Regions from separate parts of the Nonomuraea sp. NPDC052129 genome, predicted to be linked through region 2. Evidence: predicted binding sites of a transcription regulator. Region 2 holds the regulator's gene; each other region holds the start of a gene.
What was found. The regulator HrcA, encoded in region 2, represses chaperone genes, less so after heat shock. The targets are predictions, from matches to a motif close to TTGGCACTCTCNNNNNGAGAGTGCCAA.
Positions count from the first base shown of each region.

Region 1: a site for HrcA is predicted at 1,948-1,974, ahead of AB0L53_RS02900 (DNA starvation/stationary phase protection protein). Genes of this name have one in related genera too.
Region 3: a site for HrcA is predicted at 1,389-1,415, ahead of groES (co-chaperone GroES). Genes of this name have one in related genera too.

Region 1 is NZ_JBFAVX010000001.1:632,643-635,915, reverse strand. Features, by position in the region: gene AB0L53_RS02910 (VIT domain-containing protein) at 1-1,186, opposite strand, end outside; gene AB0L53_RS02905 (helix-turn-helix domain-containing protein) at 1,183-1,938, opposite strand; gene AB0L53_RS02900 (DNA starvation/stationary phase protection protein) at 2,046-2,513, shown strand; gene AB0L53_RS02895 (alkaline phosphatase PhoX) at 2,661-3,273, shown strand, end outside.
Region 2 is NZ_JBFAVX010000026.1:1,069-4,341, reverse strand. Features, by position in the region: gene AB0L53_RS40395 (hypothetical protein) at 1-709, opposite strand, end outside; gene hrcA (heat-inducible transcriptional repressor HrcA) at 854-1,867, shown strand; gene dnaJ (molecular chaperone DnaJ) at 1,879-3,018, shown strand; gene AB0L53_RS40380 (ATP-binding protein) at 3,030-3,273, opposite strand, start outside.
Region 3 is NZ_JBFAVX010000004.1:455,326-458,598, reverse strand. Features, by position in the region: gene AB0L53_RS13440 (class I SAM-dependent methyltransferase) at 1-1,187, opposite strand, end outside; gene groES (co-chaperone GroES) at 1,502-1,816, shown strand; gene groL (chaperonin GroEL) at 1,899-3,273, shown strand, end outside.

The DNA.
Region 1 (3,273 bases), on a different contig from region 2:
CGGTGACCAGCACCAGGACGCGTTCGCGCCCGTCCTGGTCGTGGAGCAGGGAGATCGCCCGGCGCAGCGGCTCCAGCAGTTCGGTGCCGCCGCGGGCGTCCACGCGCGCGAGATGTTCGACCGCGCGGTAGCGGTTGCGGTCCGAGGCCGTCACGAGCCCCTCGAACGCCTCCTCCACCACCGAGTCGAACGTCAGCACCGCGAACCGGTCCTGCTCCGTCAGCGTGTCGACGATCCGCGCCGCGGCCCGGCGCGCGGCGACCATCTTCCAGCCGCCCATGCTGCCAGACCTGTCCAGCAGCAGGACGAGGTCGCGCGGCGTGCGTGGCGACTCCAGCGCAGGGGGCAGCACGGTCAGCGAGAACGCGCCCCGGCCGTCGAGCTGCAACGCGGTCGAGGCCTCGAACGACAGCCGCAGGATGAAGTCGCGGTCCAGCCGCTCGCCCGGCCGCAGTCGTACCGTATGACCCTCTTCTTCGGTATGACCCTCCTCCTCGACCACGTGCAGGCTGGAGGCCAGCTCCCGCAGGTCCAGCCCGGCGGGGTCGATCGTGGCCGTCAGCGACAGGCGTACCGGATCGGGGAAGCCGGGCAGGAGCACCGGCGGCGTGATGCGCGAGGCGTCGGGGACGGCGTCGGTGTCGGGCGCGGTGCCGTCGCCGGCGCCGGGGCCGTCGAGCGGCGTGCCCGGAATGTAGCGGGGGGCGACGACCAGCGGGAAGCGGAACGTGGCCGCGCCGTCCTCGTACGGCAGCGGCTGGCTCAGGGTGAGCCGGACCGTCACCCGCTCGCCCGGCAGCAGGTTGCCCACCGTGATCGTGAACACGTCGGGCCGGTCCTCCTCGGCGATCGCGGCCCGCTTCCCCTCGCGCAGCGCCTGGTCGTAGTCGGCCCTGGCCTGGCCGCGCTCCTTGAGCACGCCGTCGATCACCCGGTCGTCGGCCTCCATCCTGAACCCCGTCACCGCCGCCCTGTCAGGCAGCGGGAAGACGTAGGTGGCCTCCAGCGTGACGTCGTACGGGTTGCGGAAGCCCTGCGTCACCTCGACCTCGGCCATCAGGCCGGAGATGTCGGCGGACACGTCGACGCTCTCCAGAGGCAGGTTCCCGCGCGCGGTCCGCAGCGCGCCGAACCCGGCGTCCGGCACCGGCAGGCACCGGGTGGGCTCGAGCGAAGTGATCTTCATGCTAGCTTCCTCTCTTCGAGCAGCGCCAGCAGCGGTGCCGCCGCGGTGAGTACCGCCTGGATGTCGTCTTCAGCCGGGGTACGGCCGGCGCCGTCGAGCACGAGCGTCACTCCGTCGGCCAGCCTGATCCCACGCACCAGCGCCCCGTGCCCCCTGGGCCGGGGGAGGGGTGCGGGTCGGCCCGCACCGTCGGGCGGAGGAGTATCGGCGGGGCGCGCGGCCCAGAACCGTCCGCGCGGGCTCCCGGACCGAGTCGCCGAGCCGTCGGGGAGGGCCGCCGCCTCAGGTGTCTCGCCCTCCGCAAGGCCCGTCTCACTCTCCGCAATGCCCGCCTCATCCTGAGCCGCCTCGCCCTGGGGCGCCGTCGTCCCGGTCGTCGTGGCGTCCAGAACGGCCGCCGTCGCCGCGACGTCCTCGTCCAGGGGCGACCAGCCGGGGTGGGCGGTCCGCTCCAAGGTCGTGTCCGTGGCGCCGGTCAGGGCGGTCTGGATCTCCGCGATCGACCGCCCGGCCGCCTGCAGCCGCTTGATGGCCACGAGCTGCAGCAGATGCCGCCGGCCGTACTGGGCGATCCGGCCACGCCTGGTCAGTGGCGGGTCGACGAGGCCGATCGTGGTGTACCACCTGATCAACCGTTCGCCGGGCACGTCGCGGACCCGGCCGTTGAGCGGCTGCGCGTGCGGCTGGGCGTGCGCGCGCAACGCGTCGGCGGCGCGCTCCGCCAGCTCACGGATGGTCCAGGTCTCGCTCATACCTTCACAATTACACTGTCACTATTGCAGTGTCAACCAAGGGAAAGCGGGCAAAGGGGGTGGGTCGCAAAGAGACCCTGATGTCGAACCACGGGGAGGAACACATCATGGCTACGATCACCGGTCCGCTCTCGGGCGATGCGAAGAAGACGGTCGCGACGGCCCTTCAAGGAGCCCTGGTCGATCTCCTCGATCTCTCACTGCTGGCCAAGCAGATGCACTGGAACCTGACCGGCCCGCACTTCCGGCAGATCCACCTCCAGCTCGACGAGGTCACCGCCCTGGCCCGTGAGCACGCGGACACCATCGCCGAACGCGCCGTCGCCCTGAGCATCAACCCGGACGGCCGCGCGGCCACCATCGCCAAGTCCACCAAGCTCTCGCAGCCGGAGAACGGCTGGATCGAGGACGGCAAGGTCGTGGCGACGATGACCGACATCCTGGAGGCCGTCGGCAAGCGGATGCGTGAGCGTGTCGCCGCGACTGATGAGCCCGACCCGGTCAGCCAGGACCTGCTCATCGCGGTGGCTCAGGACATCGACAAGCAGCACTGGATGTTCCAGGCCCAGCGCTGACACCGCCACTGCCCGCGCTCCCGGGCGGCCGGCGCATCGTCGCGCTCACCTGACGGCCAGAGATTTCGCGCAGAGTTTGATCTCGGGCCTCCCTGTCATTCATGTCGGCGGGGTCGACTAGCGTGGCACCTAGAGGGAGGCCTCACGATGTCCAGCAAGACTCTCCTCCGCACGGGCCCGCTCTGGCAGGGCGGGATGAGCCCCTACGGCCCGCTGGAGCCGCCAGGCGGCGACGATCTGGCGCTGCCCGGGGGGTTCAGCGGCCGGGTCGTGGCCCGCTCGGGCCAGAAGGTGGCCGGGCTGACGTGGCACGCGGCACCCGACGGCGGCGCGTGCTTCCCTGACGGCACCGGCTGGATCTACGTGTCCAACTCCGAGCTGCCGCTGCTCGGCGGCGCGTCCGCGCTCCGGTTCCGCGCCGACGGTTCGATCGCCGACGCCTACCGCATCCTGTCCGGCACCGACCGCAACCGCGCGGGCGGTGCGACGCCGTGGCACAGCTGGCTCTCCTGCGAGCTCGGTGACCGCGGCCGGGTGTTCGAGTGCGACCCGTACGGCATGCGGGCCGGGCGCCCCCGCCTGGCCATGGGCCGGTTCAAGCACGAGGCCGCCGCCTGCGACCCCGACCGGCAGGTCGTCTACCTGACGGAGGGGGAGCCCGACGGGTGCTTCTACCGGTTCAGGCCCGGCGATTGGGGCGATCTCACTGAGGGCACCCTGGAGGTGCTCTGCGTCGCCGGTGACTGGAAGCCGGTGCCGT
Region 2 (3,273 bases):
TGATGACTGCGGCAAGTACGCCCAGACCCGGGATCACCAGCAGCGCCGCCACACCGCCCACCAGCCCGCCCGCGGCGCCTGCGGCGGCGAAGTCGCGGCCGACGCCGAAGCGCACGTTCGTCGGCTCCTGGGTCGTGCAGGTGAACTGGTATTCGCCCTTGACCGGCGCGTTGACCACGAGTATGAGATTCCACTGCGTGCCGTTGACGGTGACCCGCTCGGTGCCGGACGTCCTGGCGAGCTTGGCCTCGCCAGGACCGCCGTCGATCCGGCACATGTAGTGGACCTGGCTCTCACTGGCGAGGTACACCACCGGCTTGTCCGCCGGGTCCAGCGGCACGGTGACGCTCTGGCCCGCCGTGAACGTCTTGGACGGGGCCACCGCGCCCACCGTGTTCAGGATGCCGCTCACGAACACTCCCACCCCGACCAGGCCGGCGAGCAGCGCCAGGCCCCAGGCGACCGCGATCCACCGCAACCGCGGTCTGATCAACTTCGGGTCAACCTGAGGGCCGAACCGCTGCGGCGTGCCGTAAGGTCCGGGCTGGTACGGCTGCTGCTGCCCGTAAGGGCCGGGCTGGTAGTGCTGCTGGCCGTATTGCGGCGGACCATATTGGGGCGGCGGCGGGCCGTACTGGGGAGGTTGCCCCTGGTACGGACCCTGTCCCGGCGGCGGACCGTAGGCGGGGGGCTGGGAGTCATCGGTCATATCGGCCAGTGTGCGCCCTATGGGCGGCCACTCGCTAGCTCCGGTGTTATCGCACCTTGTGGGCGGGAGCCGTACACTTGGCACTCGGGAACACAGAGTGCTAGACCTGTCGTTTCCTGAAAGGCAGAGGTAGGAGGTGAGCGCGTGCTCGACGATAGGAAGCTGGCGGTGCTCCGCGCCATTGTCGAAGACTACGTGTCCACCAACGAGCCGGTGGGCTCCAGGGCGCTCGCCGAACGCCACAACCTGAAGGTCTCCCCAGCGACGGTCAGGAACGACATGGCCGCCCTGGAGGAGGAGGGCTACATCACCCAGCCGCACACCAGCGCGGGCCGTGTGCCGACGGACAAGGGCTATCGCCTGTTCGTCGACCGGCTCTCGCAGGTCAAGCCGCTGTCCGGGGCGGAGCGCCGGGCGATCGAGACGTTCCTCGCCGGCGCGGTCGACCTCGACGACGTGGTCACCCGCACAGTGCGGCTGCTCGCGCAGCTCACCCGGCAGGTCGCGGTCGTGCAATACCCGACGCTGACCCGCTCGACGGTCAGGCACGTCGAGCTCGTGCCCCTGCACGACCGGCGGATCATGCTCGTGCTGATCACCAACACGGGCCGCGTCGAGCAGCGGGTGGTCGAGCTGCCCGAAGCGGTGGAGGACACCCGCATCGCGCACCTGCGCGCGGTGCTCAACGCCTCCCTCGACGGCTGCGGCCTGCTCAACGTCCCCGATCAGGTCGCCGACCTGCCGGAGCGGCTGCCCGTCGAAGACCGTCCCGTGGTGGCCACTATCCTGTCGGTGCTCCTCGAGACGCTGGTCGAGCGCCATGATGAGAAGATCGTGTTCGCCGGTGCGGCCAACCTCGCCGGGGCCGACTTCTCGACCGGGCTGCGCGACGTGCTCGAAGCACTGGAGGAGCAGGTCGTGCTCATGCGGCTGCTCGGCGAGACTTCCACAGACACCCCGTCCACGCTCACCGTGCGCATCGGCTCGGAGAACCCGTTCCTCCGTGGCACGTCGATCGTCGCAACCGGGTACGGTTCTGGCGACAACGAACTGGCTCGGCTAGGCGTGCTAGGCCCCACGAGGATGGACTATCCCGTGACGATGGGCGCCGTGCGCGCGGTGGCACGCTACGTCAGCCAAATCCTGGCTGCATCATAAGAGGTCGATAAGTGGCAAACAGCGACTACTACGCCACCCTCGGGGTGCGCCGTGACGCCAGTCAGGAAGAGATCAAGAAGGCCTACCGCAGGCTTGCCCGCGAACTCCATCCCGACGTCAATCCGGACCCCGCGACCCAGGAGCGGTTCAAGGAGATCACGCAGGCCTACGAGGTGCTGTCCGACACCAACAAGCGTCAGATGTACGACCTGGGCGGCGACCCCTTCGGCGGCGCCGGCGCGGGTCAGGGAGCGGCCGGCTTCGGCGCGGGCTTCCCGTTCAGCGACATCATGGACGCCTTCTTCGGCACGGCCGGGGGCGCGCGCGGGCCCCGTTCGCGGGCCAGGAGAGGGCGCAACGCGACCATCCGCGTGGAGCTCGACCTGAGCGAGACCGCCTTCGGCACCACCCGCGAGCTGGTCGTTGACACGGCCGTGCTCTGCGAGGTCTGCCAGGGCGCGGGCGCCGCGTCCGGCACCCACCCCGACACCTGTGACATGTGCAACGGGCGCGGCGAGATCTCCCAGGTCACCCGGTCGTTCCTGGGTCAGGTCATGACCTCCAGGCCGTGTCCCCAGTGCGGCGGCTTCGGGACGATCATCCGCCACCCGTGCCAGGAGTGCTCGGGTGACGGCCGCGTGCGCACCCGCCGTACGATCAAGGTCCGCATCCCCGCGGGCGTCGAGGACGGCACGCACATCCAGCTCGCCGGCGAGGGCGAGATCGGCCCCGGCGGCGGCCCGCCCGGAGACCTCTTCCTGGAGATCGTCGAGCGCCCGCACGAGATCTTCGAGCGGCGCGGCGACGACCTGCACTGCACGGTCCAGATCCCGATGACGGCCGCCGCGCTCGGCACCAACCTCGCCGTGGAGACGCTCGACGGCTCCGAGGAGGTCGACGTGCGGCCGGGCACGCAGTCGGGCCAGGTCATCACGATGTACGGCAGGGGTGTGCAGCGGCTCAACGAGACGGGCCGCGGCGACCTGCTCATCCACGTCAATGTGGAGACCCCGCTGCGGCTCGACCCGGCGCAGGAGGAGCTGCTGCGCGAGCTGGCCAAGCAGCGTGGCGAGGAGCGGCCGCCCGGGAAGTTCGCCCCCGGGCAGCAGGGGTTCTTCTCGCGGCTGCGGGACGCGTTCAACGGCCGCTGAACGGGATACGTTCAGCGGCCGGTGACCCGTGAGGGCACCAGGAGTTCGCCCGGGAGGGCCACCCGGGCGGTGATGCCGTGTGGCGGCGACTCGTCCAGCCACACGCGCACACCGAGCCGCTCGGCCAGCCTGCCCACCACGTAGTGGCCGAGGTAGCGGGTGGGGGCGGCGAAGAAGCGCCGTTCGCCACGCAGCCGGGCGTTCGCGGCGGCGCGCTCTCCCTCGGTCATCCCCACGCCCTGGTCGACGATCGCG
Region 3 (3,273 bases), on a different contig from region 2:
ATGTCGACCGCCGAGGCTCGCTTCTTGATGACGACATTTCCGACTTGCCGCTCGCGAAGGGTGGCGCGGAGGCGCTTCAGAGAGAAAGGCAGCACTTCTTCCACCGTGTAACGCGCGGCCCATGGGGTGTCCAGCGGTTCGTCGCCGGTGATGTAGGCGATCATCGGGTCGGGGAGACGGCCGCCGACCATCTCGGCGACCTCCCCGACGAGGTGCGCGCGGATCGCGGCCCCGTCGGGTTCGTACACGAAGCGACCGACGGGGCCGGTCGGCGCCTCGGCCCCGCGGGCGACGAGCGTCTCGCCGCCGGGCAGCAACGTCGCCCGCCGCACCGGCCCCTCGCCTCGCACCGGCCCCTCGCCTCGCACCGGCCCCTCGCCTCGCACCGGCCCCTCGCCTCGCACCGGCCCCTCGCCTCGCACCGGCCCCTCGGCTCGCGTCGGCTCTTCGGCTTGCGCCGGCCTCTCGGTGGGGCCGGTCCAGAGGGCTGCCTCCTTCACCTCGCCCTTGTACGACACCCACTCGGCTTCGGCTTCGCCCGGGATGAACTCGTACGGGATGCCCGGAGCCACCTTCAAGCAGGCCCGCCGAGCCCTGGCGACCAGGTCGAGCACGACCGGCCACGGCGGCGAGTAGGCCATGGGGTCGAACGTCCTGCCCCGGCTCGTCCGGCGGGCGGGGTCGGCGAACAGCCAGTCGTAGTCCTCCGGCGAGACCGTCGCGGCGTCCGCCTGGCGTACGGTGACCCGATCCGCGAGCCCGAGCGCCTCCGCGTTGGCTCGGGCGACGGCGACGGTCAGCGGGTCGAGGTCCACGGCGTCCACGACGCAACCGGCGCGGGCCAGGGCGAGGAAGTCGCCGCCGATGCCGCAGCAGACGTCCACGACCCGCGTCCCGCCGGCGGGTCCGGCCAGGCGGTGAGCCCGGTGGGCGCCGACCTCGGCTCGGGTGGCCTGCTCCAGACCGTGCGGAGTGAAGTACATGTGGGCCGCGTCGGCGCCGAACTTCGCCTTGGCGCGCTCGCGCAGCGCCGCCTGGGTGAGGGCGGCCGAAGTGAGGTCGGCGTCGTACGACCTGCGGAGCCTCGTCGCCGCGATCACCGGATCGGCGCCCACCACCTCGACGGCCTCGTCGAGTGCGCGCTGCCCGCGCGGGGTGAGCAACTCGGTGAAGGCGTCGAGATCCACGTCACCCGACGTTAGCGTCTCCCCGCCGCACTCCAGCCTGCCGGTGTGCGCGTACGGTGGCAGGTGGACGGGCACGTCTGCCCTGCGCCAACAGTGCGTGTCACCCCAATTACCCTCAACCTTGGGCAAGCTCTTGGGCCTTATCGCTCTGAGCAGACGCGTTCGTGTTGACTGTCAAGCCCCTCTTGCATATGTTTCCTGTTGGCACTCTCCCCTTGAGAGTGCCAACGTGCGACGAGGCAGGTCTGACACCCGCGACGGCAGGCCCCGCTGGTCGCCTCTTCTAGATCATTCAAATCTGAAGGGGAGGTCCGATCGTGACGACCGCCACCAAGGTTCCCGTTAAGCCGCTCGGCGACCGCATCGTGGTTCAGCCGCTTGAGGCCGAGCAGACGACCGCTTCCGGCCTGGTCATTCCTGACACCGCCAAGGAGAAGCCGCAAGAGGGCAAGGTCCTCGCGGTGGGCCCGGGCAACTGGGATGAGGACGGCGACAAGCGTATTCCGCTCGACGTCGCTGAGGGCGACATCGTCCTCTACAGCAAGTACGGCGGCACTGAGGTCAAGTACGGCGGCGAGGAGTACCTCGTGCTCTCCGCCCGCGACGTTCTCGCGATCATCGAGAAGTAAGCCGGATGCGTCAGGCCCCGGGCGCGCGTCTCCTCTGAGCGCGTGCGGCCGGGGCTTTCGACGCTAGGAGAGGACTTTCAGCATGGCGAAGATCCTAGCGTTCGACGAGGACGCACGCCGCGCGCTTGAGCGTGGCGTCAACGCCCTCGCGGACGCCGTGAAGGTAACCCTCGGCCCCCGTGGCCGCAACGTCGTCATCGACAAGAAGTTCGGTGCTCCGACGATCACGAACGACGGCGTGACCATCGCTCGTGAGATCGAGCTGGAGGAGCGCTACGAGAACCTCGGCGCCCAGCTCGCCAAGGAAGTCGCCACCAAGACCAACGACGTCGCTGGTGACGGCACCACCACCGCGACCGTCCTGGCTCAGGCGATGGTCCGCGAGGGCCTGCGCAACGTGGCCGCCGGCGCCTCGCCGCTGTCGCTGAAGCGCGGCATCGACAAGGCCGCCAAGGCGATCAGCGACAAGCTGCTGGCCAGCGCGCGCCCGGTCGAGGACAAGAAGGAGATCGCGAACGTCGCGACCATCTCCGCTCAGGACGCCAAGATCGGCGACCTGATCGCCGAGGCGTTCGACAAGGTGGGCAAGGACGGTGTTCTCACCGTCGAAGAGTCCAACGCCATGGGCATGGAGCTCGAGTTCACCGAGGGCATGCAGTTCGACAAGGGCTACCTGTCGGCCTACATGGTGACCGACCCCGAGCGCATGGAGGCCGTCCTCGAAGACGCCTACATCCTGCTCACCCAGGGCAAGATCTCCTCGATCTCCGACTTCCTGCCGCTGCTCGAGCAGATCGCGCAGACCAAGAAGCCGCTGCTCGTGGTCGCCGAGGACGTCGAGGGCGAAGCCCTGGCCGTCCTGGTCACCAACAAGATCCGCGGCACGTTCACCTCGGTCGCCGTCAAGGCTCCGGGCTTCGGCGACCGCCGCAAGGCCATGCTGCAGGACATCGCCATCCTCACCGGTGGCCAGGTCGTGAGCGAGGAGGTCGGCCTCAAGCTCGAGAACGTCGGCCTTGAGGTGCTCGGCAACGCCCGCCGCATCGTCGTGACGAAGGACAACACGACCATCGTCGACGGCGGCGGCGACCAGCAGGCGATCGAGGACCGGGTCAAGGAGATCAAGATTGCCATCGAGCAGTCTGACTCCGACTGGGACCGCGAGAAGCTGCAGGAGCGCCTTGCGAAGCTGGCCGGCGGCGTGTGCGTGCTGCGCGTCGGCGCCGCCACCGAGGTGGAGCTCAAGGAGAAGAAGCACCGCCTCGAGGACGCGATCTCCGCTACGCGCGCCGCGATCGAGGAGGGCATCGTCTCCGGCGGTGGCTCCGCGCTGATCCACGTCGCCAAGGACCTCGACGACCTGGGCCTGACGGGCGACGAGGCGACCGGTGTCGCCATCGTCCGCCGCTCACTGGTCGAGCCGACGCGCTGGATCGCCGAGAACGCCGGTCTCGAGG